DNA from 4 places in the Exiguobacterium sp. MH3 genome. Region 4 is predicted to be linked to each of the others. Evidence: riboswitches for the same ligand, from Rfam matches in the RefSeq annotation. Region 4 holds a riboswitch; each other region holds the start of a gene.
The links. A riboswitch is a leader RNA that binds a small molecule or an ion and turns the genes downstream of it on or off. The one in region 4 is predicted to bind S-adenosylmethionine.

Region 1: another riboswitch for S-adenosylmethionine. It lies ahead of U719_RS14520 (methionine ABC transporter ATP-binding protein); the one in region 4 lies ahead of msrA (peptide-methionine (S)-S-oxide reductase MsrA).
Region 2: another riboswitch for S-adenosylmethionine. It lies ahead of U719_RS15085 (Na+/H+ antiporter NhaC family protein); the one in region 4 lies ahead of msrA (peptide-methionine (S)-S-oxide reductase MsrA).
Region 3: another riboswitch for S-adenosylmethionine. It lies ahead of U719_RS13645 (methionine ABC transporter ATP-binding protein); the one in region 4 lies ahead of msrA (peptide-methionine (S)-S-oxide reductase MsrA).

The regions. Positions count from the first base shown of each region.
Region 1 is NC_022794.1:2,807,988-2,815,279, forward strand. It holds gene U719_RS14505 (M20 family metallopeptidase) at 1-923, opposite strand, end outside; gene U719_RS14510 (MetQ/NlpA family ABC transporter substrate-binding protein) at 946-1,764, opposite strand; gene U719_RS14515 (methionine ABC transporter permease) at 1,784-2,434, opposite strand; gene U719_RS14520 (methionine ABC transporter ATP-binding protein) at 2,424-3,452, opposite strand; SAM riboswitch class I at 3,539-3,642, opposite strand; SAM riboswitch class I at 3,892-3,993, shown strand; gene U719_RS14525 (carboxylesterase) at 4,061-4,819, shown strand; gene U719_RS14530 (thymidine kinase) at 4,901-5,515, opposite strand; gene U719_RS14535 (DedA family protein) at 5,699-6,349, shown strand; gene U719_RS14540 (type B 50S ribosomal protein L31) at 6,386-6,631, opposite strand; gene rho (transcription termination factor Rho) at 6,723-7,292, opposite strand, start outside.
Region 2 is NC_022794.1:2,898,526-2,905,817, forward strand. It holds gene U719_RS15075 (alpha/beta hydrolase) at 1-491, opposite strand, end outside; gene U719_RS15080 (metal ABC transporter solute-binding protein, Zn/Mn family) at 662-1,675, shown strand; SAM riboswitch class I at 1,745-1,849, shown strand; gene U719_RS15085 (Na+/H+ antiporter NhaC family protein) at 1,930-3,240, shown strand; gene U719_RS15090 (hypothetical protein) at 3,284-3,487, opposite strand; gene U719_RS15095 (aldo/keto reductase) at 3,645-4,457, shown strand; gene U719_RS15100 (hypothetical protein) at 4,583-5,044, opposite strand; gene U719_RS15105 (sodium:alanine symporter family protein) at 5,131-6,576, opposite strand; gene U719_RS15110 (CoA-disulfide reductase) at 6,758-7,292, opposite strand, start outside.
Region 3 is NC_022794.1:2,599,180-2,606,471, forward strand. It holds gene U719_RS13620 (phosphodiester glycosidase family protein) at 1-603, opposite strand, end outside; gene U719_RS13625 (SMP-30/gluconolactonase/LRE family protein) at 779-1,585, shown strand; gene U719_RS13630 (MBL fold metallo-hydrolase) at 1,713-2,441, shown strand; gene U719_RS13635 (alpha-glucosidase) at 2,516-4,126, opposite strand; gene U719_RS13640 (aminotransferase class I/II-fold pyridoxal phosphate-dependent enzyme) at 4,275-5,462, shown strand; SAM riboswitch class I at 5,525-5,630, shown strand; gene U719_RS13645 (methionine ABC transporter ATP-binding protein) at 5,715-6,728, shown strand; gene U719_RS13650 (methionine ABC transporter permease) at 6,718-7,292, shown strand, end outside.
Region 4 is NC_022794.1:394,263-401,554, forward strand. It holds gene U719_RS02040 (DMT family transporter) at 1-441, shown strand, start outside; gene U719_RS02045 (MFS transporter) at 495-1,715, opposite strand; gene U719_RS02050 (winged helix-turn-helix domain-containing protein) at 1,730-2,329, opposite strand; gene msrA (peptide-methionine (S)-S-oxide reductase MsrA) at 2,561-3,091, opposite strand; SAM riboswitch class I at 3,187-3,290, opposite strand; gene U719_RS02060 (M20 family metallopeptidase) at 3,353-4,531, opposite strand; gene U719_RS02065 (putative quinol monooxygenase) at 4,609-4,902, shown strand; gene U719_RS02070 (SH3 domain-containing C40 family peptidase) at 4,958-7,292, opposite strand, start outside.

The DNA of each region.
Region 1 (7,292 bases), 750 kb from region 4:
CCGAGCGCCTCTGCTTCTTCTTGGAACAGACGGTCGAACGTCCGGTTGAAGACGAGGTTATCGACTTCATTTTGGAAGGCGATGACATCGAGCGTCGCCCCAGTCGCGAGTGCCGCGCCTTGGGCGACGGCTTTGACTTTTTCCGTGACGGCATTCAATCGTTCCCGTGTCGTTGCCCGGATGAAGAAACGTGCTTTTGCGTATTCCGGGATGATGTTCGGCGCATCGCCTCCATGCGTGATGATCCCGTGGATCCGGACATCGTCTGGTAACTGCTGACGTAAGGCATTGATTCCATTGAAGAGTTGAATGACAGCGTCGAGGGCGTTGATGCCTTCTTCCGGTGACGCCGCTGCGTGCGCCGGACGACCCGTAAAGGCAAAGTCGAGTGGATCGACCGCAAGGGAAGAACCCGTGATCCGTGTTTGTCCCGACGGATGGACCATCAAGGCTGCATCGATTCCTTCGAGTAACTGATGTTTGACGAAACTGCCTTTCGCACTGCCGTTCGGTCCACCTTCCTCGGCTGGTGTTCCAAGGACAACGACACTCCCGCCGACTTCATCGAGCACTTTACTGAGCGCGATCGCCGCTGCGACGCTCGTCGTGCCGATAATATTATGACCGCACGCGTGACCAATACTCGGCAACGCATCGTATTCAGCAAGAAAGGCAATCGTTGCGCCTGGTCGGTCGCTCGATTTCTTCGCGAAGAACGCGGTATCATGCCCCGCGACGCCGAGTTCTACTGTAAAACCTTCCGCCGTTAGACGCTCCGCATGGAGCCGCGAAGCAAAGAATTCCTCGTTCCCGATTTCCGGCGTTGCATGAATCCGGTGACTTGTCTCAAGATACGATTCCCGTTTTTGTTCGATATCCTGTTCAATCGTCTCTACCCATGTCGTGCGTACTGGTGTCGTCATACTGTCCACTCTCCTTTTGAAATTATTCGCCGATGTCGCTCAGTGGAACGAACGTCGGGATCGTACTGCCTTTGTATTCTTTTTTGATGAAGGCCGCGACATCTTTTTGTTGATACAGCGATGCGATTTTTTTCAGTTCTTTTTTGTTCTTGTCTTCCGTCCGTGTCGCGATGATGTTGATGTATGGTTTTGCTGTCTCGTTCTCATGAACGATCGAGTCCTTGATCGGGTTGAAGCCAGCGTCAACCGCGATGCCATTGTTGATGATAGACGCCGCGACGTCCGGTAAGACGCGTGGCGTTTGTCCGGCGACGATCGGAACGATTTTCAGCTTCTTCGGATTCTCGACGATCTTATCGACCGAACCGTTACCATCGAAGTCGTCCGGTAGCTTGATCAGACCTGCTTCTTGCAGTAACAAGAGGGCGCGTCCCATGTTCGTCGCTTCGTTCGGAACAGCGATTTTTCCGCCATTTGGAATATCTTTGACATCCTTGTATTTATCCGAGTAGATCCCCATCGGTGCGATGACAGTCGTCGCAATCGGCGATAGCTTCAAGTTATGTTCTTTCTTGAAAGCGTTGAAGTAGGAAATCGTCTGGAAGGCATTGGCGTCGATCTCACCCTCAGCCAGTGCCATGTTCGGCTGGACATAATCGGAGAACTTGACGAGTTCGATTTTGATGCCTTCCTTCTCTGCTTTTTTGGCGACATAATCCCAAACTTGTGTGTCTGAACCGCTGACACCGAGCTTGATCGTCTTTTCGTCTTCTCCTGATGCTGCGCACCCGGCAAATAAAATCGTCGTGAGTGTTGCTCCAATTGCTACTGCTTTTTTCATGGCTGAATCGCTCCCTTGATTAATGTCTTCTGATTTTTCGTGCGACGATGTTGCCTGTCGTCTGTAAGCCTTGGACTAAGATGACGAGAATCCCGACCGTGATGATCATGACTTTCGTATCAAACCGTTGATAGCCGTAAGTAATTGCTAAGTCACCCAAACCGCCACCACCGATGGCGCCTGCCATCGCCGATGCCCCGATCAAGCCGACCGTCGCGATCGTTAAGTTCAGGATGAGTGAACCGAGTGCTTCCGGTAGGAGGAAGCGGAAAATCGTTTGAAACGGTGTCGCGCCCATCGCTTCTGCTGCTTCAAGAACGCCTTTATCGACTTCGAGTAAAGAACTCTCGATCAGACGCGCCATGTACGGTGCAGCGTAAAAGACGAGCGGAACGATTGCGGCTTCTGTTCCGATCGATGTCTGAACGATCAAGCGCGTCAACGGGATGATCGCGACGAGTAAGATGATGAACGGAATCGAGCGGAAAATATTGACGATACTGTTGAAGAACGTGAACAACGGAACATTTTCAAGTAACGCTCCTTTTCGCGTGACGACAAGCAGGATACCGAGTGGTAAGCCGATCAAGGTCGAGAACAAGAGCGAAACGGATACCATCGTCATCGTCTGCAAAAATGCTGTCCAAATATCACTGTAGTTAACTAGCATCAGCGAGCACCTCCTCAACGGTTACCTGTGCCTGATCGATGTAGTGTAAGGCACGTTTCACTTCTGTCGTCTCACCGATCAGTTCAACGAGTAATGTGCCGAACGGCGTCTCCTGCAACTCCGTGATGCTACCGTGCAGGATATTGACATCGACGTCGAAGCGTTTTGCGACTTGCGACAAGAGTGGTTGTCCGGTGTGATGTCCAAGGAAGTGAATCTTATAGATTGGATGCGCATTTCGCGACTCGATCAACTGACGAATCGACGCTGGAATCTCGTCATGCATGACGGACCGTACAAAGTTCCGTGCCGTCTCGGTCTGCGGATTTGAAAAGACATCAAAGACCGTTCCTGACTCGATTAGCTTCCCAGCTTCGATGACGGCTACACGATCGCAAATCTCCCGGATGACGCCCATCTCGTGGGTAATCAAAAGAATCGTGATCCCGTACTCTGCATTGATCCGTTTTAATAACTGAAGAATATGATGTGTCGTCTGGGGATCAAGTGCTGACGTCGCTTCGTCACATAAAAGGACGGAAGGTTGCGTCGCGAGTGCCCGGGCGATACCAACGCGCTGTTTCTGCCCACCCGACAATTGATCTGGATAATGATCCGCCTTGTCCGCGAGATCGACGAATTCGAGCAACTCCGTCACCCGACGGCGAATCTCATCTTTCTTGACGCCTGCGAGAACGAGTGGTTTTGCAACGTTCGTAAAGACCGTGTTCGCATTCAATAGATTGAAGTGCTGAAAGATCATTCCAATCCGTTGTTTTGCTTGGCGTAATTTTTTCGGAGACAGTTGCGTTAAATCTTCCCCATCGACCGTCACCGTTCCTGACGTCGGTCGTTCTAACAGATTGACACAGCGGAGCAGTGAACTTTTCCCGGCACCGCTAAAGCCGATGACACCAAAGATTTCGCCTTTCTCGATCGTCAGGTCGACACCGTCGAGCGCTGCAATCGTCTGATCTTTCGTGACGTACGTTTTTTTGACTTGATGAAATGCAATCATTCCGTTTTCCCCCTTCATTCAACAAAAAAGGTCCCTTCTTGAGAAACAAGAAGAGACCTGGATCCGCACAGTGGCAGAATCCACTCCACTCATCTCTCAGACATCTGTCTGATGGAATTGGCACAGTGCTCATAATGAGTCTGTTGCCGAGGTTTCGTAGGGCCAGTCCCTCCACCTCTCTGGATAAGTATTGCGGTATGAAATTCGTATGTGTGTTGTTGCGTTGTTGCTTATGTCGTAAAACTAATTTTTACATTACGGGTCGAAACTTTAAAAGTCAACCAACTTTGCAAAAATAATCCATTTGGCGCATATCGATGGATTTACAAGTTATGAATTAGCTTAATGAACGGATCACGATTCGTCAAGAAAGATTTGACAAGTCATTTTTGGTCGTGCTACCATCGTTTCAATGATTATTCCGACAATTCCAATATGATATTTATCAAGAGTGAACGAGAGACCTGGCTCTATGACTTCACGGCAACCTGCAATTTGTAAGGTGCTCCGACCAGCAAAGCGCGGCTTTGGATGATACGGTGAAAAACTCGTGGGCGTCCAAGCAGTGACGTCGACGAGTTTTTTTCATGAATGGAGGAAAAATAGTAATGATGAACTATCCTGTATTGACTGGTGCTGAAGCGTTTTATTTTCAAGGTGGATCGATCGGCATTCTAATCTGTCATGGTTTTAACGCCACTCCGCAAAGTGTCCGGGACGTCGGTGAGGCATTCGCTGCTGAAGGTTTTACCGTCTATGCCCCGCGCTTACGTGGACATGGAACGAACGTCCGCGAGTTCGAACAATCGACTGCTCGATGTTGGAAGCAAAGCCTGCAAGACGGCTATGAACGTTTACAAGAAACATGCGATCAAGTCTTCGTCATCGGTCAATCGATGGGTGCGACGCTTGCGCTGTCGCTCGCCGCTGACGGGATTCCGTTTGCCGGCATCATTACGATCAATGCCGCACTCTCCGTTCCATCCTATGAATCACTTTCGTTCGAGGACGGTCCAGAGTATTTACCGGAAGGCGCACCGGACATTAAGCGAGCAGCCTTTGAAATCATCTATGATCTTGTTCCGAGCCGTTGTGCGTTCGAACTTGTTCGCCTAATGGATGAAACAAAAGGACGCCTTGGATCGATCCTTCTACCGACATTGATTCTTTACTCAGCGACCGATCACGTCGTTCCACCTTCGAGCTCGGATTATCTGCACCAGCACATCGGAACAAATGATAAACGAAGCTACTGTTTACTGAACTCGTATCACGTTGCGACACTCGATCATGATCAGGATTTGATTGTTCGTGAGACGATTCGCTTTATCGAACAATCGTGTCAGTTTTCGCAAGAAACAGGCTGAATCAAAAAAACAGCTATTCGTTTCCATATGGAAGCAAATAGCTGCTACATCAAAGGACGACCATCATCGGTACGTCTTTTTTTAATTTTCTTGGTGCTGCACCGATTGGAGCGGCTTCGGTTTTCCAGGTACCTCATGGCAATGACGGCAACGTGGCTCATACGATTCCGACGCTCCGACTAGGATGATCGGATCATCATAGTTGGCTGGTTTCCCATCAATCAAACGTTGTGTCCGGGAAGCCGGATCCCCACACGAAAGACAGATGGCTTGTAGTTTCGTCACGAATTCTGCGCGCGCCAGTAATTCAGGCATTTTCCCAAATGGCTCTGCCCGGAAATCTTGATCAAGGCCTGCACAAATGACGCGTTTTCCGTCTTGTGCGAGTGCTTCGATGACTTGTACGATCTCATCATCAAAGAATTGAACTTCATCGATCCCGACGATTTGTGTTTCTTCTGCTACTGCCGCATAAAGATCACGACTCGTCGCCATCGGAATCGCTACGACAGAGTTGCCAACGTGAGAGACAACATGCTCTTCATGGTACCGGTCGTCGATTGCCGGCTTGAATACTTGCACGGGCAGTTTGCCGTACTGCGCCCGTCTGACACGACGAATCAACTCTTCCGATTTCCCGGAAAACATACTGCCACAAATTACTTCGATCCAGCCGTACTGATTTATTACATGCATCATCGTCCGACACCGTCCTCTAAAAATAGTCACTTTAACGAGTATAGCCCGAAACGGTATCGAGAAAAAGGGTTGACTTCCGGAAATCAAAATTCATTTTTTCTTTCCCTAGAATTTTTGTCCTTTCATTCCAACTGCCCCCTATTTCCTGTACACTGAAGAAGAAGATTCTCACGAAAGAAGGTGTCCCCGATTCATCATCTCTTACATGACATCCTGCACCAATATGGTGCCCTTGGTCTCTCCGTCCTTCTCGCAGGTGGTATCGTGGGATTGCCGGTTCCTGATGAGACCCTGCTCGTTTTGTCCGGATTTTGGATGCATCAAGGCAATCTACCACTCGTCGGTACGATTCTCGCCGCTTACGCCGGCAGTTGCATCGGGATGACGATCAGCTATTTACTCGGATTAAAACTCGGTATGCCACTACTACACCGCGTTGGACCGAAAATGCGTATCTCAGAAAAACATATTCTTTCCGCTGAAGCCGGTTTTCGTCGTTACGGAAAATCGGTCTTGATCATCGGTTACTACATACCTGGTCTCCGCCAACTCTCTGCCTTTTTTGCAGGCGTCTCAAAAATGCCGTTTCGCGTTTTTGCGAGTTATGCGTATACAGGTGCCTTGATTTGGATCAGCGTGTTCTTAGGTGCCGGTTACTTCGTCGGCCGCCATCTCTCGTTCCATAAAGTCATGGACTATGTCTTGGCACATCCGGAAGTCATGCCCTATTTAATCGGGATTGCTGGCGGAATCGCCTTCTCGTTCGTCTTGAAGACGTATCTCACTTATCGTTCACAATTCAGTCTATACAAAAACAGCCTGCTTCCGTAATGGAGGCAGGCTGTTTTTTTAAGAACCAACAAGTAATTACTTGCGGCCGTATTTTTTGTTGAAGCGATCGACACGACCATCTGCCGCGTTGAACTTTTGACGACCTGTGTAGAATGGGTGCGAGTCTGAAGACACATCCACACGGATGAGTGGGTACTCGTTACCATCTTCCCAAGTGATCGTTTCGTTCGAAGAACGAGTAGAACCGCTTAAGAATTTGTACTCAGTCGTTGAATCCATAAATACTACTTTGTTGTAGTTAGGGTGAATTCCTTGTTTCATGGTTGATTTCTCTCCTTCCGCCCTGGTTCATTTGCTGAGCCAGAGTAAGTTACCTTCCTATACTAAACGATTTTTTTATGCGTCGCAATAGTTATTTTTCTGTCGTCGTTTCCTTCTTGACGGTACGTGGTTTAGCTGGCGCGCGTCGGACCGCCTTCTTCTGTTCTTTCTCAAGTACGACGAAAAATTCTTCATTATTTTTCGTATCACGAATCTTACGCAGGAACGTATCGACGAACTCGTTCGACTCATTCATCGTCCGGCGAATCGCCCAAAGCGCATCAAGCTGCTCTTTCGGAAGCAACAGTTCTTCCTTCCGTGTACCGGACTTCCGAATGTCAATCGCTGGGAAGATTCGACGCTCTGACAACTTACGATCGAGATGCAGTTCCATGTTGCCGGTTCCTTTGAATTCCTCATAGATGACGTCATCCATGCGCGATCCTGTCTCGACGAGTGCTGTCGCAAGAATCGTCAAACTACCACCGTGTTCGATGTTTCGCGCTGCACCAAAGAACCGTTTCGGCTTATGGAACGCAGCCGGATCAATTCCGCCCGAGAGCGTCCGACCACTTTGCGGTACCGTTAAGTTATAGGCCCGTGTTAGACGCGTGATCGAATCCATCAAGATGACGACATCCTTCTTGTGTTCGACGAGCCG
Region 2 (7,292 bases), 660 kb from region 4:
ATGAGTGCAGCTCCGGCTGAGTCTCCCCATACCATCATCCGTCCTCTTAGAATGCGAAGGTCCTCTGCTTCCTTGTTCAAAAAACATAACGCATCCCGTACATCCTCGAGGTTATCCGGAAAATAACTGCCCTCTTCGAACAAACGATACTCAATACTACAGACGGCAACTCCGAGTTCAAGTAGGCGGTCAACGATTGGACTAAAGCAGAATATGTCATCACGCTCCCCACGAACGAATGCACCACCGTGTGCATAGATGGCAACTGGAAACGGTCCTTCCCCCGGCGGATAATAGAGATCGAGCTGTAAGGTGCGGTCCCCCACCTGTTTATAGATGAGTGTCCGCGGTGCAAGTTGTTTTTCTGTGAGTGGCAAGGCGGGTTCGGTCCATCGAAGTAGTGCACCATAATTGTTCCAAATACTCGCTCCCGCTGCTGCCGTCGTCAATAATGCAGCTCCCCCCATTAGCCATGCAGTTTCACGTTTCACTTGATCACCTCCAAAAAGACGTGCCAGTTTCTTCACTTTATTATCCTTCTACCCCGTTTTAAAAGATGTCGAACGCCTCGGTATTCCTACTTGACGCTTCACCAGCGTTCCGCTATAGTGAGAAAGTCCAAATCGGAATTGTTACGTTTTAATAATGGAGGTATCATATAATGAAAAAAATTATTCCTGCTTTAACAATCGCCTTCGCGAGTGCAAGTGTCCTCGCCGCTTGCGGTTCGAATACCGATTCATCGACTTCAGATAAAACCCAGACAGAAGTCTATGCATCGACGTTCGCAACAGCTGCTATTGCCCGCGAAATCGGTGGTGATCAAGTCGACGTCAAGATGATCGTCCCACCTGGAGCAGATCCTCACTCTTACGAGCCGACGTCAAAACAACTCACTGAAATTGCTAAGGGTGACTTGTTCCTCTTAACGGGCACGACGCTCGAGCCATATTCGAAAAAAATTCAGGAGAGTCTAAACGGCACGGACGTCCGCTTCGTCGAGACGAGTAAGGACGTCAACTTACTGGAATCTGATGCTACGCTTCATGCACATGAAGAAGAGGGGCATAGTGAAGACGAACATGCCCACGAAGAAGAAGGGCACGATGATCACGCAACGGATGAACCTGCGCATGAAGAAGAAGGCCATGACCACGGAAAATACGATCCACACGTCTGGCTCGATCCTACCAATGCAAAAGCAATGGCACGCTCGATTACAACTGCTTTATCAAAAGAAGTACCAAAAGACAAAGCGACATTCGAGAAAAACTTAAAAGCGTTCGATCAGCAAGCTGACGCACTAGATAAAGAATTCAAACAAGCCGTCGCTGATGGATCGAAAAAAGAACTTCTCGTTACGCATGCCGCTTACGGTTACCTCGCAGAACGATATGGTTTCACACAACTGCCGATCGCGGGAATTTCTCCTTCCGATGAACCGTCACAAAAGCAACTGGCTGCTTTAGTGAAAGAAGCACGGATGCATGATTTGAAATACGTCGCGTTCGAAGAGACGGTCTCACCGAAGGTCGCACGTGTCATCCAAAAAGAAATCGGAGCTGAATCCGTGACGATTCATAATCTAGAGTCCGTCACGAAAGCACAGCAAAACAGCTCTTATTTTAAATTGATGGAAGAAAACGTCCAGACGTTAAAACAAGCACTTCAGTAAAGTACAGTTGACACGCGTTACTCAATGCGGTACGGTAAGAAACGTGTTTTACAACAATTGAATGACTTCTTTTTATCGCGAGAAACGGAGGGACTGGCCCAATGATGTTTCGGCAGCGGACGATTTGATTCGTACTGTGCCAAATCCAGCAAGCGAAAGCTTGAGAGATAAGAAGAGCGTCTTTATTTCATAAAGACCTCCTTCTTTCTTGCGAAGGGGTCTTTTTTGTATCTTTGAGAAACGAGGTGTCAACAATGAATGAAACGATCACGCCTAACAAATGGGCACTGCTTCCCCTCGTCGTATTCCTGGTCCTCTTCATCGGAGCCGGGATCTTCTATGACGACTTTTACAAATTTCCGATCCTTATCGCCGCATTGATCGCTTTGATCTTTGCTGCAATCACAACGAAAGGATCCATCAATCAAACGGTCGAACGAATCGCAACGGGTGCCGGAAATCCCGATATCATGATCATGGTCTTCATCTTCTTATTAGCCGGTACGTTTTCTGGAACGGCAGAAGCAATCGGTGCCATCGATGCAACCGTCAATGCTGCTTTGACGTTCCTACCTCCGTCATTACTGATGAGTGGTCTGTTCATCATCGCTGCCTTCATCTCGATGGCAATGGGAACATCGACTGGAACGATTGCTGCACTCGCGCCGATCGCCTTCGGTATTCATGAAGCGACAGGCATCAACGTTGCGATCGCAGCAGCGTCAGTCGTTGGTGGTTCGATGTTCGGCGATAACCTGTCGTTCATCTCGGATACAACGATCGCTGCCGTCCGTACCCAAAAAACGAACATGCGCGATAAGTTCCGGACGAACTTCATGATCGTTCTCCCAGCTGCTATCTTGACGATCATCTTACTTGCGTTCGTTTCTGGCTCTGGCGATGCGGTAACGGCCAAAGCATTCGAGTTCTACAAGCTGATTCCATATCTCGCTGTCATCGTCCTTGCGCTATTTGGTGTCAACGTCATCCTTGTCCTCGTCGGTGGTACATTGCTCACTGGTATCATCGGTATGATTGACGGTAGCTTCGGCTTAAGCGGTTTCGTCCTCTCGATGTCAAAAGGAATGATGGGCATGGCGGAGATTTCCATCTTGACACTCCTCATGGGTGGTCTCGTCAGCTTGATCACGTTCAACGGTGGAATCGTCTACTTGAAAGAGACGTTGACGCGCAAGATTTCTCAGCGTCGCGGTGCCGAATTCAGTATGGCAGCACTCGTCAGTGCGACGAATCTCGCAACGGCGAACAATACGATCTCGATTCTCGTCGCTGGACCACTGGCGGCTGAAATCGCTGATACGTACGAGATTGATCGTAAGAAATCAGCGAGTATTCTCGATATCTTCTCTTGTGGTATCCAAGGCATCATTCCGTATGGCGCGCAACTCTTGATTGCAGCAGAATTGACGAAAACGGCTTCACCGGAACTGATTCCGTATCTGTTCTATCCGTTCCTGCTCTTCGTCTGTGGATCGATTGCCATCTTCTTTGGATTGCCACGCATGAAGAAGACAGCGACGAAGCAAGAAAGAATTTCTTCGTAACCATAAAACAGGTCCAATCGCGTCGACGATTGGATCTGTTTTATTATTTTTTCTGCTTCGCTTGTCGTTCTAAGATTAAGTAAGCGATTGCCGGAAGCGGGAATTGAACGAGTCCAGCACCTCCCCAAACCCATGGATTACGTCCTGACTTTCGCGCACTAAGAAACAGACCCACTGCCTGCGTTACTAACAAGGCGCCAATACTAAGCCAAGTACATTTGGATAGCTTTTTATTCTTTTGAGCCATCTTTTCTCCCCCTCTTTTAACACACGATTAAATCTCATGATTCTTTTCTATTTTACCTTATTTCATTCCTCCATGAGCATGGAAACGGACGTCTTCGTTCGTTCATGCTAAACTAAACGAGCAAATCTAAACTACGTTTTATGAGGAGGAGTAACACATGCAATACGCAAAACTTTCAAACGGTATTACGATTCCCCAAATCGGATTCGGTGTCTGGCAAGTAGATGAAGAGACAGAAGCACCTGCTGCTGTCGCTGAAGCACTACGTGTCGGCTATCGTCACATCGATACAGCTGCTGTCTACAAAAACGAGCGCGGTGTCGCAAAAGGAATCAAGGAAAGCGGCGTGAAACGTGAGGATCTCTTCTTAACGTCAAAAGTCTGGAACGATGATATTCGTGCCGGTCGGACGAAGGAAGCATTCGCAGAATCGCTCGAACGTCTCGAAACAGATTATCTTGACCTCTATCTCATCCATTGGCCGGTCGAAGGCTATATCGAAGCGTGGAAAGCAATGGTTGAATTGTACGAAGAAGGCAAGATCAAAGCGATCGGTGTCTCGAACTTCAAGGAACATCACCTCGATACATTGGCAGAAGAGGGATTGATGGCTCCAATGATCAACCAAGTCGAATTGCATCCACAATTGCCGCAACACGAACTACACGAATACTTGCAAGATCACAATATCCAAGTCGAAGCATGGAGCCCACTCATGCAAGGGAAATTCCTCGAAATCAATGATTTCAAGGAAATCGCAGAGAAGCACGGCAAGACACCTTCACAAGTCGTCTTACGTTGGCATCTCGACAACGGCATCGTTGCTCTTCCAAAATCCGTTACCCCAGCACGCATTGCGGAAAACTTCGACGTCTTTGATTTCCAACTCGATGCTGATGATCTTGAGAAAATTGACCGCATCGCAACGGATGTCCGCCTCGGACCAGATCCGGACGAAATCGATTTTTAATCTAAAGGTTATCGTAAAAAAAGAACGGCTTCCATGTGAAGACGTCTTGCTTCATCTGAACGACGAGAGACCCGTTTCCAGTCTACGACTTGGAAGCGGGTCTCTTTTTTTATGATTGAAGCTGATCAGACATAATAGATTAAAATCGTATCTTCCGCTTCTTCTGCCTTTTGAAAATAGGCGCGTAAATCGGCGAACTGTTCCCAGACATCCTCGAATTCGCCTGGTGTTCCGGCTTCATCATGAATCGAAGCGAGTGCCCGTTGATCAAAATTCCGCATCACCTCAGCTGAGATGATGAGGAGTGGTAAGGGAAGAATACCGACAATCGCCGCTTTCTCTTCGTTGACGATCAACTCTTCGCCAACGATCGCTCGTCCCAGGTTGTAATGTGTGTCTTGATCAATATAGATATCGATTTGATTCATCAAATGATAGATGGCGTTCGTCTGTTCGAGAGCGAATAATTGTTCGTGATCGGGTTGTGTCTCATGAATGAATAAAATCCAGTCCATGATGATGTGGGGATCGTTTCCGAACGACTCCCAGACCGCATCCGTGACGCGGACGAAATGTACGTTTTCCATTCTCCCCCTCCCTTCTGTACTCTGTATTCCCTTTTTAAATTCGTTCTATACAAAAAAAGAGCCAGATTTCTCTGACTCCCTTTTCCTTAGATTGCTTTTTCGTCTTCTTTTGATTCCTGCCATGCTTCAAGCGTATCTTTCCCTGGCAAGTTCGGAATCGAGTCCGCATAAAACCGTGGCTCTTTCCCTGCTTTTCGTTGTGTCATGTAATCATCTAGGGCAAGCTTCGCAATCTTTGCGAGACGGAAAATCGCATACAGATTGACGATCGCCATGAGTCCCATGAAGATGTCTGCTAACGCCCACACGAGACTAGCCGACTCGACAAGTGAACCGAAGACGATCATGACGAGGACGAGTACGCGGTATGCCATCATGACTTGTTTATTTTCACGGATGAAGTTGATGTTCGATTCACCGTAGTAGTAGTTTCCGACGACGGAACTAAACGCAAATAGGAAGATGGCGAGTGCCATGAATCCTGTCGCAAATGATCCAACTTGTGATGCAAGTGCGCCCTGTGCTAAATCAATACCAGCTAAGGCATCTCCATTCGCATCTTTTGTCGGAACCCCACTGACGAGAACGATCATCGCTGTCGCCGAACAGACCATCAATGTATCGACGAAGACCGCGAATGATTGAATCAAGCCTTGTTTGACCGGGTGAGAGACTTCCGCTGTTGCTGCTGCGTTAGGTGCCGAACCCATACCGGCTTCGTTCGAGAACAAACCGCGACGAATACCATTCAGAACGGCCGCCCCGATTGCTCCCCCTGCTAATGTCTTAAACTCGAATAATCCTTCTTGGAAAATCAATTTAAAGACACTTGGTAATACTTCAAGATTCGTCACCATGATATAGAGGGCGATTAAGATATAACCACCTGCCATGATCGGAACCATGAATGAAGCGACTGTCGCAATACTGCGGACACCACCAAAAATGATCAGTGCCGTCAAGACGACTAATCCGACCGTAATCCATATCTTATCCACGCCATATTGACTTTGTAGAGAAAGCGAGATCGTATTCGATTGGACAGAGTTAAAGACAAAACCAAATGAGATCGTGATCAGAACACTAAAGACAATTCCTAACCACCGTTGTCCAAGCGCTTTTTCCATGTAATAGGCTGGACCACCACGCCATTCTTTTCCGTCACGTACCTTGTAAATCTGAGCAAGCGTACTTTCGACGAATGCTGACGCCGATCCAATCAAGGCAATTAACCACATCCAGAAGACTGCACCCGGACCGCCGAGTGCGATTGCAGCCGCCACACCCGCGATGTTTCCGGTACCGACACGTGCTGCCGTACTGATCGCAAATGCTTGGAATGGCGATACGCCATCTTTCCCTTTATCCGTTCCTTGGAACAATAAGCGAATCATCTCCGGGATCATCCGAAATTGAACGAACCGCATCCGGAATGTAAAATAAATGCCTAATCCAACGAGTAAAATAATCAATACATTCGTCCATAAGTAATCATTTGCTCGATTTACTAGTTTCATCACTTCTTTTTCCATCAAATCTCCTCACTTCCATCCATCTTTTCTCTCTATTTGTATGTAAGTTTTTTTCACATGTGATTTATCATACGCAATTTTTTTTGAAAAATCAAACTCATCTATACCTTAGGACGCAAAAAAAGTGTCAAACCTCACATTAGATGTCAGGTTTGACACGTTCACATAAACAGTTTTTAGATTAGATGAACAGATTCAGATTGGCACCGTCCGTTGCACCAAGATAACTCGCGACACCACCATAATCGATATCATCCAGTAATTCCTCTTTCTTGATGCCCATGATATCCATCGACATCGTGCAGGCGATCATACGGACACCCGCTGCTTGCGCTTTTGCCATCATCGTCTCGAGTGCATCGACTTGTTTATCCTTCATGACTTTTTTCATCATTTTTTGACCGGCGCCTGCCATGTTCATGTTCGAGAGCGGCAGCTCCCCGGCATGTTTCGGCATCATCATGCCCATCATCCGCTCAATGCCGGCTTTCTCGACTGCCGGTGCGTCTGGTTTTCGAATGATATTCAAGCCCCAGAACGTAAAGAACATCGTCACTTGTTTCCCCATCGCTTGTGCACCTTGCGCAATGACGAAAGAGGCAAGTGCTTTATCGAGATCACCACTGAAGACGACCATCGTCGCATCATCTGCCGGATTGACTTGAACCGGTGCTGCAGCAGGTGTCTCCCCTTGCCCTTTTTCAAGCAAGACCTCG
Region 3 (7,292 bases), 960 kb from region 4:
ATAGACGATAGCAATTTCTTTTTTCATCGTTTCTGACGGCTCAATTAGCTTCAGCATTTTTGAAGCATGATGAGCTGAACTAAAGATACCGATTCGATTCGCTAAGTTCTCGTTACGGTTAACTGAGTGGATCGTTACCCGCTTCGTATCAGTCGTCGCAGATCCGATGATACCGAACGACCCGATCTCTGGTTTCCCTTGTCCGTTGATCATGAATGATGGGAATTTTGTCGCAGAATCTTTTACACTATGACTAACCAGTACTTGATTTTGCTGAATTTGAAGTCCAATCGGTAACCCCGAAGCTACTCGATACATATCGGCATTGATCGCTGTTACGACACGACCCCCGCTCGCTGTCACGCGACTAACTTGAGAAGGTAAAGATTCTGTTGCTAATACACGATCTCGTCCTTTCGTCGTCATCCAGTAGTTACCGGTATCGGGCTGAACCGTTATATGTCGAAATAACTGTGGTGTACCCGAAAGTGTTTCTGATTTTGTCGTATAGGTCACACCTTTTGAAATCGTTTCTGCCTGAGTGGTAGAGACAGATTGAAAAAGACAAAAAGTTGTTAATAAAATACAAATTTTCTTGAACATAACACACCTCCGTTATATATTATGCCTTTTTTAGTAAATAAATGACATAATTAATTTAGGAGAGGTTTATTTTTATTCATAACAGGTATAGAAAGTAGTTAACTGATTCCTTTTAAGCCACATATGTTGCAATCAACATATGAATCTATTCATACATGATGTAGGAGGCCTTTTCATGAGTGTATCTGTATTTATTGATGTCGCGTGTAAGACAGGTGAATCTCCTGTCTACGACGCGAAAACAAAACGCTTTTATTTTGTCGACATTCCGAATCAACTTCTTTTTTCATATGACCTTGCCACAGAAGCACTCAAGCCGTACACGTTACCAAGCGCCATCACATCAATTGCCTTGACGGACGCTCCAGACTTATTACGTGTCACGGCTGAACACGGATTTGGGACGTTTGATCTCAAGGAAGGTCATCTGTCTCTTGAGCATCAACTGTCACTGCCCGATTCCGACCGAATGAATGACGGAAAGCTCGATCCGACTGGACAATATGTCGCTGGTAGCATTAATGAAGAAGACGGTAAGACTGCTGGATTGTTCCGTCTGCGTCATGACGGTTCCATCGATGTCTTGCACGAAGACTTGACGAACTCGAATGGACTCGTCTGGTCAGAAGATGGCAAGACGCTCTATCACATCGATACACCGACAAAAAAAGTCTATGCCTTTGACTACGCTCCGGACGCACCACTTTCCAATAAACGTGTCGCCGTTGACCTTGAAGAAGAAGAAGGGTTCCCGGATGGTATGACGAAGGACGCGGAAGGTCATGCTTGGATCGCGCATTATGCTGGATCATGCATCACCCGTTGGAATCTTGCGACTGGTGAAAAACTCGATCATGTCGACTTCCCTGTTTCGAATCCGACGTGCCCGATTTTCTATGAAGATCGATTGCTCGTCACGACGGCTGCCGACGGAGATGATGCACCACATGCCGGTGCCGTCTTCGCTGTGACATTTGAATGATTCATAGAAGAGGGATCATCTTTTTACAGGTGATGCCTCTTTTTCCACATAATGCGTCTAGACGCATCTAAAAAAACAGACGATACTAAAGAAGAAAACTATTCATTTTTTTGAAGGAGTGAAGCCGATGCGTGTCACGACAATCGAACGTTTACACCAACTGCAGACGACCCCATCCTTTTTCCCGGTCAACTGCTACCTGTTTGAAGAAGCAGACAGTTTGACATTGATTGATGCCGGCCTCGGGATCAACGCAAAGGCGCTCTATCACTATATTCGAAAGCAAGAGAAACCGCTTGGTGCAATCATCCTGACTCATGCGCATGCCGATCATGTCGGTTCGCTTGATTTCCTTGCGAACGCCTTTCCTCTCGCTCAAGTCTGTATCAGTTATCGCGATGCTGCATTGCTCAGTGGGGACGAGACGCTACGCGAAGGCGAAACGACACCTTTAAAAGGTGGTATTCCGAAAAACATCAAAACACGTCCGGATCGCTTGCTCGAGAGTGGTCAACAAGTCGGAAGTCTCAGTGTCATCGCCTCACCCGGTCATACACCTGGTTCGATCTCACTTTGGCATGAAGGAAGCCGGACGTTGATCGCCGGAGATGCTTTTCAGACGCAAGGAGGACTCGCCGTCTCCGGTGACGTCCGCTGGCAATTCCCGTTCCCTGCACTCGCAACATGGGATCCGGACGTCGCCCTTCGCTCGGCTGATCAACTGACGGAACTGTCTCCGGATATACTCGCTGTCGGACATGGTCCGCTCTTTCTCGGACCGAGTTACGAGATGCGCCAAGCCGTCGATCGATTCTCTCACGTCTTACAGACGAAAAAAACATCACCTTTCAAGTAATGTACGCATATGAAAAAACATCCGCGAACGTGTTCCTGACATGTCCGCGGATGTTTTTCTTTTCAACAGACGACTCACGTCTGTTCTGTAACAGTATAACGATAGACGCGTGCTTCGTAAGGACGCAAGATATCCGGGCTACCCGGATAGTTTGATATGAGCAACTTTTCCTGTGGTAAGACGAGGGCGGTCTGCATCGGTTCATCATGTACGTTGAGGACGATCCGCCAGACTTCTCCCTCTAATTCCCGCTCATAGATATAGAGATACGGATCATGAAGCGCTAAGTCTCGGTATGTACCGTAGACCATAATCGGATGATCCTTTCGCATCTGAATCAGCGACTTGTAAAAAGCAAGCACGGACGATGGATCTGCTTCTGCCTGCGCGACATTGATGTCCGTATAATTCGGATTGACCGCTAACCATGGTTTACCACTCGTAAAGCCAGCTGCATGTGTATCGTCCCACTGCATCGGTGTACGGGAATTATCGCGCGCAAGTAACTGCATCGATGAGAGCACGACCTCTGGGTCCTCTCCGCCAGCGACGCGCTCCGCGTATCGATTCCGAAAGGCGACGTCCTGATAAAGCGACGGATCCGAGAAGCGAATCCCCGTCATCCCGATCTCTTCTCCTTGATACACGTATGGAATGCCCGGTAACGTATGCAACATCAAACCGAGTAGTTTCGCACTCTCAACCCGGTATCGTTCACTGCCGAAGCGCGTCACTTGTCGTGTATGATCATGGTTGTTGAGGAACTGTGAATTGACACCTAATGGGTATAAGACGTCGTACCAGCGTTTTTGAATCTCCTTGAATCGTAAGAGATCCATCGCTTCCATGTCGTCCGCGATTTCGAAGTGAAACAGTGTCCGGAGTTCTTTTCGTTCGTCACTGACATATAACAGTCCATCTTCTGGACCGACGAACGGAATCTCACCGACTGTAAACAAGTCTTTACCAGCGAGAACATTCGCATGCATCTCCTGCAAGAAGTCATGCACACCTGGCTGATTCCCAAGGTACGAGAGATCAAACGGATTGGCGACATCCTCGAACGACCGTTTTTTGATCAAGTTGATGACATCCATCCGGAAGCCGTCGATCCCTTGAGCAATCCACCAGTTCATCATATCGTAGATTGCTTGCCTCACAGCTGGGTGCTCCCAGTTCAAGTCCGGTTGTTCTTTGGCGAAGGAATGAAAATAATACTGCCCGCGCTCTTCACTCCACGTCCACGGACTTGGCGCAAAGTACGAGCGCCAGTTGTTCGGAGGCGTCTCTTTCGTGCCGTCTTTCCAGATGTACCAGTCATCCTTATCGTTGATCCGCTCACATGACTGACGGAACCAGGCATGCTGGTCACTCGTATGGTTCACGACTAAATCGAGAATGATCTTTAATCCACGGGCATGAGCAGCCGTGATCAACTCCTGGAGATCTCCCATCGTTCCCGCTTTTTTCATGATCTCGTAATAATCGGCAATATCATAGCCGTTATCGACGTCCGGGGAACGATAACATGGATTCAGCCACACGACATCGACACCAAGTGAAGCGATGTAATCAAGCTTCTCGATGACACCTCTTAAATCACCGATCCCATCCCCGTTCGAATCTTTAAAGCTACGCCAGTAGACTTGATAGACGACTGCCTCTTTCCAGTTAGCTCGCTTCATCTTCCCACTCCTCTCCCTACTCTTTATTCCCGCTCCACTTATCTGTACCTGTTTATCCGACAATTTTTTTAAATTTCGAAAAAGTTCTTTTCTTTTGACTGAATATTCGTTATCCTTGACGACAATACCACGAAGGAGGCATTCATCCATGAAACATTTCGCTCCATCCATCGCCATTGATCGGCTTCCTGCTCCCGTCTTCGCTGAACTTGCGAACCGAATCGGTGCTGTAAAAGCTGCCGGACATGATGTCATCACACTTGGTCAAGGAACACCCGACCAAACGACGCCTGTACATATTCTCGATGCCTTAAAACAAGCCATCGACGAGCCAACGAACCTTCAATATCCACCATTTCGTGGACATGATTTTCTAAAACAAGCTGTCGCAAACTTTTACGCGACTGAATTCGGTGTCACGATCGATCCGGCAACGGAAGTCGCGATTCTCCTCGGCAGTAAAGCCGGAATCGTCGCCTTACCGCAGACGATCGTCAACCCTGGAGAAGGTGTCATCGTCCCGGATCCAGGATACCCGGATTACCTGTCTGGTGCAGCACTTGCTGGCGCTTACCCGATTACGCTTCCGTTGCTCGAGAAAAATGATTTCTTGCCGGATTATGACTTACTTGATACGACGGACGTTGAGCGTGCCCGGATGTTGTTCCTCAACTACCCGAGTAATCCGACGGGTGCGACCGCGACGGCAGAAGCCTTCGAACAGACAGTCGCTTTCGCCGATGCCCATGATATCTGTGTCGTTCATGACTTAGCATACGGCGGTATCAGTTTCGATGGTCCGACGCGAAGTTTCTTGCAGACGGAAGGGGCAAAAGACGTCGGAATCGAGCTATTCTCACTCTCAAAACGCTTCAACATGTCCGGCTTCCGGATTGCCTTTGCCATCGGAAATCCGTCCGTCATCTCAAGCATCGAAACGTACCAAGAACATCTCTACGTCAGTGCCTTCACACCGATTCAGCATGCGGCGACCGTCGCCCTCACGAGTGACCAGACGTGCGTCCGTGAGTTAAGTCGCTTGTATGAAACACGACGCGATGCGTTGTTCGCAAAACTTGATGCAATCGGCTGGAGTGGACCACGCCCGGGCGGTTCCTTCTTCGTCTGGCTTCCTGTTCCTGAAGGTTACACGTCCCAGAGCTTCACCGATCATCTACTTGACGAAGCGCACGTCGCTGTGACCCCTGGATCCTTCTTCGGCGAACACGGTGAAGGCTACGTCCGGATCAGCTTGATTGCTGACGTCGAACGTCTAGAAGAAGCCGTCGATCGAATCGGAACGCTCAACCTATTCCGGACACCTGTTGCGGAATAATTCTGAAAAAACATTTGACAGATGGGAATCATTTCCGTTAAAGTAAATCCCAACAGCATAACTACTTATCGAGAGCGACCGAGGGATTAGGCCCAACGACGTCCGGCAACCACCTGTAAGGAACGGTGCCACATCCTACAGAATGATTTTCATTCTGAGAGATAAGTTACGAAATCTTACACTTTCGTCGCTTTTTTCTGGTTGCTCTGCTACTAGGAAAAAGCGACTTTTTTTGTATGAGGAGATGAGCGGATGATTGAATTCAAACACATTACAAAACGGTTCGTCCGAGACCGGACCCCGATTTTTGCCTTACGGGATGTCGATTTGACGATCCAAAAAGGAGAAATCTTCGGAATCATTGGCGAGTCTGGTGCCGGTAAAAGTACGTTGCTTCGCCTAATCAATGGGCTCGAGCATCCGACACAAGGAACCGTCAAGGTCGACGGTGTCTCGCTTGGCGGGATGTCAAAAGCAGATTTGCGTCAACTTCGCTTGCGGACAGGAATGATCTTTCAGCATTTCCAATTGATCCAGTCGCGCAACGTCGCGGATAACATCGCTTTTGCGCTCAAGGCCGCTGGCGTCAAACGAGCAGATTTCCCGGAGCGGATTCGCGAACTCGTCTCGCTCGTCGGACTTGAAGGATTTGAGACGAACTTCCCGAGTCAATTAAGCGGTGGGCAGAAACAGCGCGTCGGGATTGCCCGGGCACTCGCAAACAATCCGACCGTCTTGTTATGTGATGAAGCGACATCCGCTCTTGACCCCGTTACGACACTACAGATCCTTGAACTGCTGAAGGATTTGAATGAACGACTCGGGTTGACGATCGTCCTCATCACGCATGAGATTGATGTCGTCAAACAGATTTGCCATCGTGTCGCGGTCATGTCACAAGGTGAAGTCGTTGAAGTCGCCTCAACCTATGACTTGTTCAGTCAAGCTAAGCATCCGGTGACGCAACATTATGTCGATACGGCACTACAAATCGAATTGCCGGAACGCATTTTACAGGCAACCCCAGGCAAGATCATCCGCTTGCAGTTCACGGGCGAAAAGACCGGTGAGAGTACGTTATCAGAAGCGATCCGCCGTTACGATATCTCAGTCAGTATCTTGCACGGCAAGGTCGACTACATTCAAGACGTCGCCTTCGGTGTCCTCATTGTCAGCTTGACGGGATCATCCAATCAAATCGCTCTTGCCCTCGACTGGCTCGCGACGGAACTTCATGCACTCGAGGTGATTCAGGATGTGGCTTGATCGTATTCAAACGATGTTACCTGAGCTCTTGAAGGCACTCGGCGAGACAGCATGGATGGTCGGAATTTCACTTGCTTTCGCATTGGTCGTCGGGATTCCGCTCGGAATTCTCTTGTTCGTCACCGACCGCGGATTATTTTTTCAAAACCTTGCCGTCCGCCGTGTTCTTGACTTCGTCGTCAACATCGTCCGGTCGCTACCGTTCATCATCTTGCTGGTTGCCCTCATTCCGTTGACGAAGTTCTTACTCGACAATACAATCGGTCCGACGGCAGCGTCCGTCAGCCTTAGTGTCGCAGCGATTCCGTTTCTCGCACGCCTTGTCGAAACATCACTCCGCGAGATTCCGCCTGGTTTGATTGAAGCAGCGGAAGCCTGTGGGGCGAAACCATTGCGGATCATCGTCAGTGTCCTCTTACCGGAAGCACTCCCTGGCATCATTCAGGGCATCACATTAACGACGATCAGCTTGATTGGCTTCTCAGCGATGGCTGGTATCGTCGGCGGCGGTGGTGTCGGTGACCTCGCGATCCGTTTCGGTTACTATCGCTACGATAATCTCAT
Region 4 (7,292 bases):
ATCAGTTTACAGACGGTATTGAATGCTAGGATGAGTGACGCGTTTGGCGCTTGGGCGACGACGACGCTAGTCTTCTTCGTCGGTTTCGTCGGAGCAAGTGTCACGTATGTTCTGTTTCGTGGTGGAACAATCGGACAGATTCAAAACGTATCGCCACTCTATTGGTTTGGTGGACTTGTCGGTGTTGGCGTCGTTTTTTGTGTCATGCGTGGAATTCAATTGCTTGGTCCGTCCGTCGCGATCTCTGTCGTTCTGATTTCGCAGTTAAGCTTTGCTCTCGCTGTCGATACGTTCGGTTGGTTCGGTTTGCCGCAAATCGACTTATCATTCGGTCAGCTCGTCGGTCTCGCTGTCATGGTATGTGGGATCTTCGTTTTGAAGCGGTATCAAGTCGTGGCGCCGGAACAACAGGCAAAGGATCAGATAGAACGTGTTTCGTAATAACCGAATACAGAACGAGGACGGTGGTATTCCAATCCACTGTCTTTTTTTGACTAGTTTTTGACCTGGATCATGCGTTTTCTAAAGTAAAGCGAGAGAACAATAATGAGAAGACCACAGTACAACATGATTGTCGTGATCGAAACGTGAAACGACAGTAGAAACGAAAGGAGCGCGTAAGATAATGGAACGAGACCATTTGACGCGGCATTCACGACACTCATGACACGTCCCATCGTCTGTTCCGCACACTGAGACTGGATGAACGTAATGAAGCGAATATTGATGATGGAAGAAAGGACACCAAGTGATAACAGGACGATCAAGTACAACGAAATCTGTTGGACTTGACTAAGCAGGAAGAGAAGCAGACCTAATGCGCCAATCAATCGGACTGATGAAGTAAGCCCGTTTTCTTTCTTCTGCGTAAAACCACTCCAGAGCGCCCCTCCGAGCATTCCCATTTGATAAGCCCCTTGCATATAACTTAAATCCATCGCATCTCCTTGAAGCACATCATGGACGAGTAAGGGAATTCCGAGTAAGAGTGGTCCAAAGAAAAAGAAATTGACACAGATGACGAGAAAAAGTGTCTGCTTGAGTTGCTGAAAGTGAAAGACGTAATGTAGCCCTTCTTTTAGTTCAAAGAGAGCTGAATGCTGACGTGCTCGCTTGATCTTAGATTCACGAATACCATACGTGAAGAGAAGCGTCAGACAGAGTGTTCCGAAAATCACGAGAAAGACGTACGAGTAAGAAGAATGGCTGAGGATGACTCCACCAAGAATCGGACCTGAAAAGAGAGCGATTTGATTAGATGTCTGAATCAATGAATTGGCTTTAGTGAGCTGTTCTTTCGGAACGAGTGTAGGCAGTAAGGAAGCATTCGCCGGCGAAAAGAATGCATCCACACTACCGAATAGCAAGGCGAATCCTAAAATCGTCAGCAATGTAAGCTGATCGGTATGAAGTAATGCGAGAAGACAGAGAATGAAACTGATCCGTAAAGCGCTCGAGATGCGCATGATCGTCGAACGTTTATAGCGATCGGATAGGACGCCACCGAATAACATGAGAAAAATACGGGGTAACAAGGTGGCCATGAGGATGAATCCGAGATATGACGCCTGGTTTAGCGTATGGATGACATACCATTGTTCAACAAATAAATAGGTTGATAGGGAGAGGGCAGAGCACATACTGGACCCCCATAAAAATAAAAAAGATCGATTTTTAAACAGCGATTGTTGCGTATCCATTTCAACAAGCAGCATATGGCACCTCCGGTTTAGACGTCGTCATTCTCAAATAGTGGTTCATCAATTGCAAAGGCAGTCGTCATGATATAGAAGTGTTTTTTATCTTCTTCGTCTAGTGAAGGGGACCGTGTGAACTCGTCCAATAGAGCACGATATTTGGTAGAAAATTGCCGAAAATTGGCTTCAGACATCGTCAGTTCCTTTTGAAGCGATAAGCTCATCCAGTCTTCAACGTTTGAAGACACAGGAGAAAAAGCAGTAGTTGGAGCGGTGAGGACGCGTGTCTTTGCTCGGTCCAATACCTCAAGATACGACTGCCGGGTCGCTTCATTCGTCTCGACGAAGTTCAGTAGATGATCGGCAGGAATGTAGCCTCGAGCAATCGCTTGATAGTATTTCAATAGATTGCCGCCCTGTTCTTCCGTCCGGACGAGGCGAATCAAGTCATGCTTTTCAAGTTCTCGTACATGATAGAGGATCTTTGCGCGGGATAACGTCAGCAAGTGGGCTAACTGATGTACCGTATGTGGTTTTTCGACGAGAAACATGAGGATTTTTGTTCGTAACGGATCACTGATCACTTTTAACTGTTCATAGCTCTCTAATATGTGAATCGCTTTTTGTTCCATGCAATAATCTCCTTTTTAACCGGTTAATTTTTATTAACCGTAAAACAAAAGACTTCATTTGTAAACGATTACAAATTTATGTGAGGGTGTTGGTAAAGAAGACACCATTTGTTTACATACAAAAAAACTGACTCCAGTGACATCTCGATCATCCTCCACTTTCTACTGGAAAGTAGGGGAAGAACGAGATGTTTGAAATCAGTCTCAGCTACTGTATGTGGTTCGAGGTGATTAGACCGTCGTCGTATCTTTCCATTCCTGCTCGATGAAAGCATCGCGACCAGAAGCAGCACGATCTTTTTTATAGTGTTCTGGATTTTTCTTATGGAAGTCTTGATGGTACTCTTCCGCCGGATAAAATTCAGAAGCGGCATCGATCCGCGTTACGATGGGTTGTTTGAAACGATTGCTTGCAGCAAGGGCGTCACGGGAAGCGATCGCTGCTTCATGCTGTGCATCCGTATGGTAGAAGATCGCTGGTGCGTACTGCGTGCCACGATCTTGGAATTGACCTTCTGCATCCGTTGGATCCGTTTGCGGCCAGTAGAGTTCGAGCAGACGCTCGTACGGGAACAGGCTCGGATCAAACGTGATTTGGACGACTTCGAGATGTCCCGTCGTTCCTGTTTTGACTTGTTCATACGTCGGGTTATCGACGTGTCCGCCCATGTAACCTGATACGATTCCCTCGATTCCTGGTAATTCTTCAAATGGTGTCACCATGCACCAAAAACATCCACCTGCAAATGTTGCTTTTTCCATCCGTCTCTTCCTCTCCGTGGGAAATTCCCATTGTATGTCTGACAGCGAGAAAAACGAAAACGACTCCTTCGCTTGGTTGCAAAAGGAGTCGCCGCTTTTTATCAACCAAAGCTTTCGCTTTGCTGGTCGTAGCACCTTGCTATGCGCAGGTTGCTGGGACGTCATCGATCCAGATCTCTCGGTCCACTCTTGATAAGGGTATATGAAGTTGATGTCATTCGTTATCATTGCTGTGATGATACCATTCACAAAGAAATAAAGTCAATCCTTAGGTTTTAAGGCACGTAAAACGGTCGCTCCGAGTGTCTTCGCACCAACCAACAACGCTTGTTCGTTGATCTCGTACTGCGGATGATGTTGTGGATGATTGACGCGACCGTCCGTATATCCGGAGCCGGTAAAGAAGTAACTTCCCGGGACGTGTGTTAGATAATGTGCGAAGTCGTCCGCCGCCATCATCGGTGTGAGTGCCCGAACGGATGCTTCCGGTAAGAAAGAAGCGGCTTCCTGAACGAGTTTTGTCTCGTCCGGATGATTCCAGAGTGCCGGGTAACCCGTCGTGAAGTCGATCGAATAGGTGGCACCAATGCCGGCACACGTCGTTTTGGCGACAAGATCGACTTCTTGCCGGAGCTGATGCCGCAATGTCTCATTGAACGTCCGAATTTCACCGACGATGCGTGCTTCACCCGTGACGATGTTCGGCGCCGTTCCTGCATGGAAGGATCCGATTGCGAGAACTGCTGGCTCAAATGGGTCGACCCGTCGACTGACGAGATGCTGTAAGTTACAGACGAGCTGCGCTCCAGCGACGAGCGCATCTTTTGTTTTGTGCGGTGCTTGCGCATGTCCACCTTGACCATGAACGATGATTTCGAATTCGTCGATCGCACATAATGTATGTCCTTCCCGAAACCCAATCGTACCAACCGGTAAATCATTTTCGAGATGTGTCGCAAAAATCGCATCGACGCCTTCGAGGACGCCGGCTTCGATCATTTGGATGGCTCCGCCAGGAAAGACCTCTTCTCCATGCTGATGAATGATTCGAATCGTTCCTTGCAATTGATCACGTAGCGGATAGAGCGTAGCAGCAAGGGCCATCACCATCGCCGTATGTCCATCGTGTCCACAGGCATGCATGACACCGGGATGGATCGACCGGAAGGAAAGCGTCGTCTCTTCTTGAAGTGGTAAAGCATCAAAATCTGCACGGACCGCAATCGTCGAACCAGGTTGTTTGCCTTCGATCGTTGCGACGACACCACGACCTCCGACGGCTGTTTGATAAGGAATGCCCTGTTTCGCGTAAAAGGTAGCAATTCGTTCTGGTGTGCGGACTTCCTGGAAAGAGAGTTCCGGATGTCGATGAAAATCACGACGTAACGCGATCATCGTCGGTTCGAATTGTTCAAGTGCTTCAAAAAGTTGAGTTTGCATCTTCAAGCTCCTTTGACGTGTGTCTTTTCGTGAAAAGGGGTACAGATACAGGTAATCACGAAAGGGGATAATGAAACATGGGAGAAATCGTTGTCAACGCTGTACTTACAATCAAAGCAGGACTTGCGGATCAAGTCTTCCCGATTCTACAAACGGTCTATCATGCCGCACAAAAAGAAGAAGGATGCTTACGTTATTCCTTGCACCAATCGATTGAGGATGAGCATCAATTCATGCTGTATGAAGTGTATCGGGACGAAGAGGCACTTGAAGCGCATATCGCATCCGATCACTATAAAGCCTACCGTGAACAGATTGAGTTGTACTTGATGGATCGACAAGTGACGAAATACGTCGAGATGACATTCTGACGTGTTGCGATAAGAAGAGACGAATCCGTCGATTTCGACGGATTCGTCTTTTTTATTACATCGATTTGAAGCCGAGGAAATGCTCTTGCCAACGCGGTTCATAAATCGAATTAATTTGAAGCTGTGAACCACCCGCATGGATGAAGTGTTCGCTATCGAGCATGATTCCGATATGCGATGGACCATCCGTATAAGTGTTCTGGAAGAAGACGATATCTGAGCGCTTACCGCTTGAGATACTCGTCCGACGATTCGTGAAGAAAGCACCGTACCAGTAGCCGCGAACGTTCGTCCGACCACCGTATTTTCCAGCCTTATTTGTCGCGTAGTGAATCAAACCGGAACAATCGAAGCCACCATTCACGGCATTTTGCGATCCCCATGTGTAAGGTGTACCGATATGTTGGACGGCTGCTTGAATCAGCTTTTCACCGCGCGTGTTATTCTTTTTAATGACCCGTTTATCGGACGTAATCGTCACAGCTGAGACCGGAAGATAGACGGGTGTCCAGCCTGACTGGATGACATAGAAGTTTCCGACCCGGTGACGCGGATAAACACGTTTGCCTTGTTCAACGAGTCCGCTGCCTTTTGGACTGGTTGGACTCGAAAAGAAGGATGTCGTCTGTTTGACGGTATAGATTTTCGTTCGATTGATTGCTTTTTGTGTCAGTTTCATATCGGGTTTGCTCGTGCTGATATAAGGGTTGAGGACGTAACCCGTTTGACCGCTGGCTAAGCGAACTTGCCAAAAATCATCATCAATTGATTTCAGACCAATCAATTTTGTCCCTTTTTTCAAATAGGCAGCTGGCCGACTGTAAGCGACGTCAGCAGAGAAGAGTGGCGTTTGGTCCAGATGGACATAAAACGTTGCCCCTTTTTTCGCTTTTGCTTTTGGTTTATTTAGTCCGATCCGACTCGAATCGACGAAACCAAAGATATTGTTATATTTGACACGTGTAAAATAACCGCTTTTTCCATAGATGGTGATCGATTTTCCTTTTTTCAACGTACCGATTTTTTTACCCGACAGTTTTGCCTGTGACCGAATGACGACGTCGTCCTCTGTCACGTAACGTTGACCGGTAACGTCATACAGATCCGGCTTTTTCGTGACGAGATCACTCGTCTTGACGTAACCATAGACCGTCCCTTTTTTTAATCGTGTGTAACTACCGCTCGTGCCGTAAATCGTTAGTTTGTCAGCTCGTTTGACAGAATACATCATTTTACTTTTCGTTGAAGCAGACGTATAGACGGACAAGTTGCGTTTGGCGTACCGTGTTCCGGTTGCGGCGTATACTTTTTCACTACCAAGATCAGCTGTTTTAACGTAGGCATGGACTCCGCGGAAAATAATTCGACTGTAGACGCCACTTTTACCATAGATCGTTAATAAAGTATTTGTTTTTTGTTGATCGATTATGGAGCCGGAAGCATTCGGTGCACTATAGATCGGTGTAGCGCGCTGAACATAGAGGCGTGCGGTCTTTGGATAGTATTTCAACGTACCGAGATGTGCCGTCAATACATAGGCATACTCGTCGTTTCGTTTGATTCGTGTAAATGAACCCTCGACGCCGTACGTCTGAAGAGAAGTATTCACAGGAAGCGATTGTACGACTTCTCCTTTCGTAGTCGCAGTGGCATAGACCGTCGTCTGCTGTTGGACGTAACGCACTCCTGTTTCTGGATGGCTCACGACCTGCGTATCATCTAAATCAGTCGTCAATACGAAGGCGTAACCGGTCTTAGTCGCCACACGTGTAAAAGTACCCGTCGTTCCGAACGTTTCGAATGATTGATTTTGAGTGACGGCAGTCTTCGCGCTCGTCGTCTTCGGCTCAACGAAAAGAGAAGTCGCTCGTTTGGCATAACGCGTCCCAACCAATTTCGGAAGTTGCTCGAGTTGTGTCGTTGATACATAGACGTATTGCTCGTTCCATTTCAGACGCGTGAACGTGTCGAAGGTGCCGTATGTATCGATTCGCTGATAAGCGGGAAGTGTCGTCACGACGGTGGGATCAAATGGTGAAGCAACTAATGAGAGTGGACTTTTCGACATCAGCGTTGCTTGTTTTTGAAAAACAGGTGCTGTTTGCGTTAACGCGTTTGTTGCGACATAAGCAGTACCTTCTTGCCAACTGACACGAGTGAAGTCACCGTCCGTACCGAGTGTCTTGAATGTCGTTCCCGCTGGTAGTTGTTGGATGACCGTTGTGGAATCAGCCGTTTGTAGCAACGCAGCATCCTCTTTCAAATAAGCCGTCCCGGTTGTCTCGGTGACTGTTTGTGTTTCTGCTGTCGGTTGAACAGGTGGCGATTCAGCAAAAGCGGGTGCGGGTAAAACCGAGCTCAACATTAACGTTGCAGCAAGTCCAGCAACA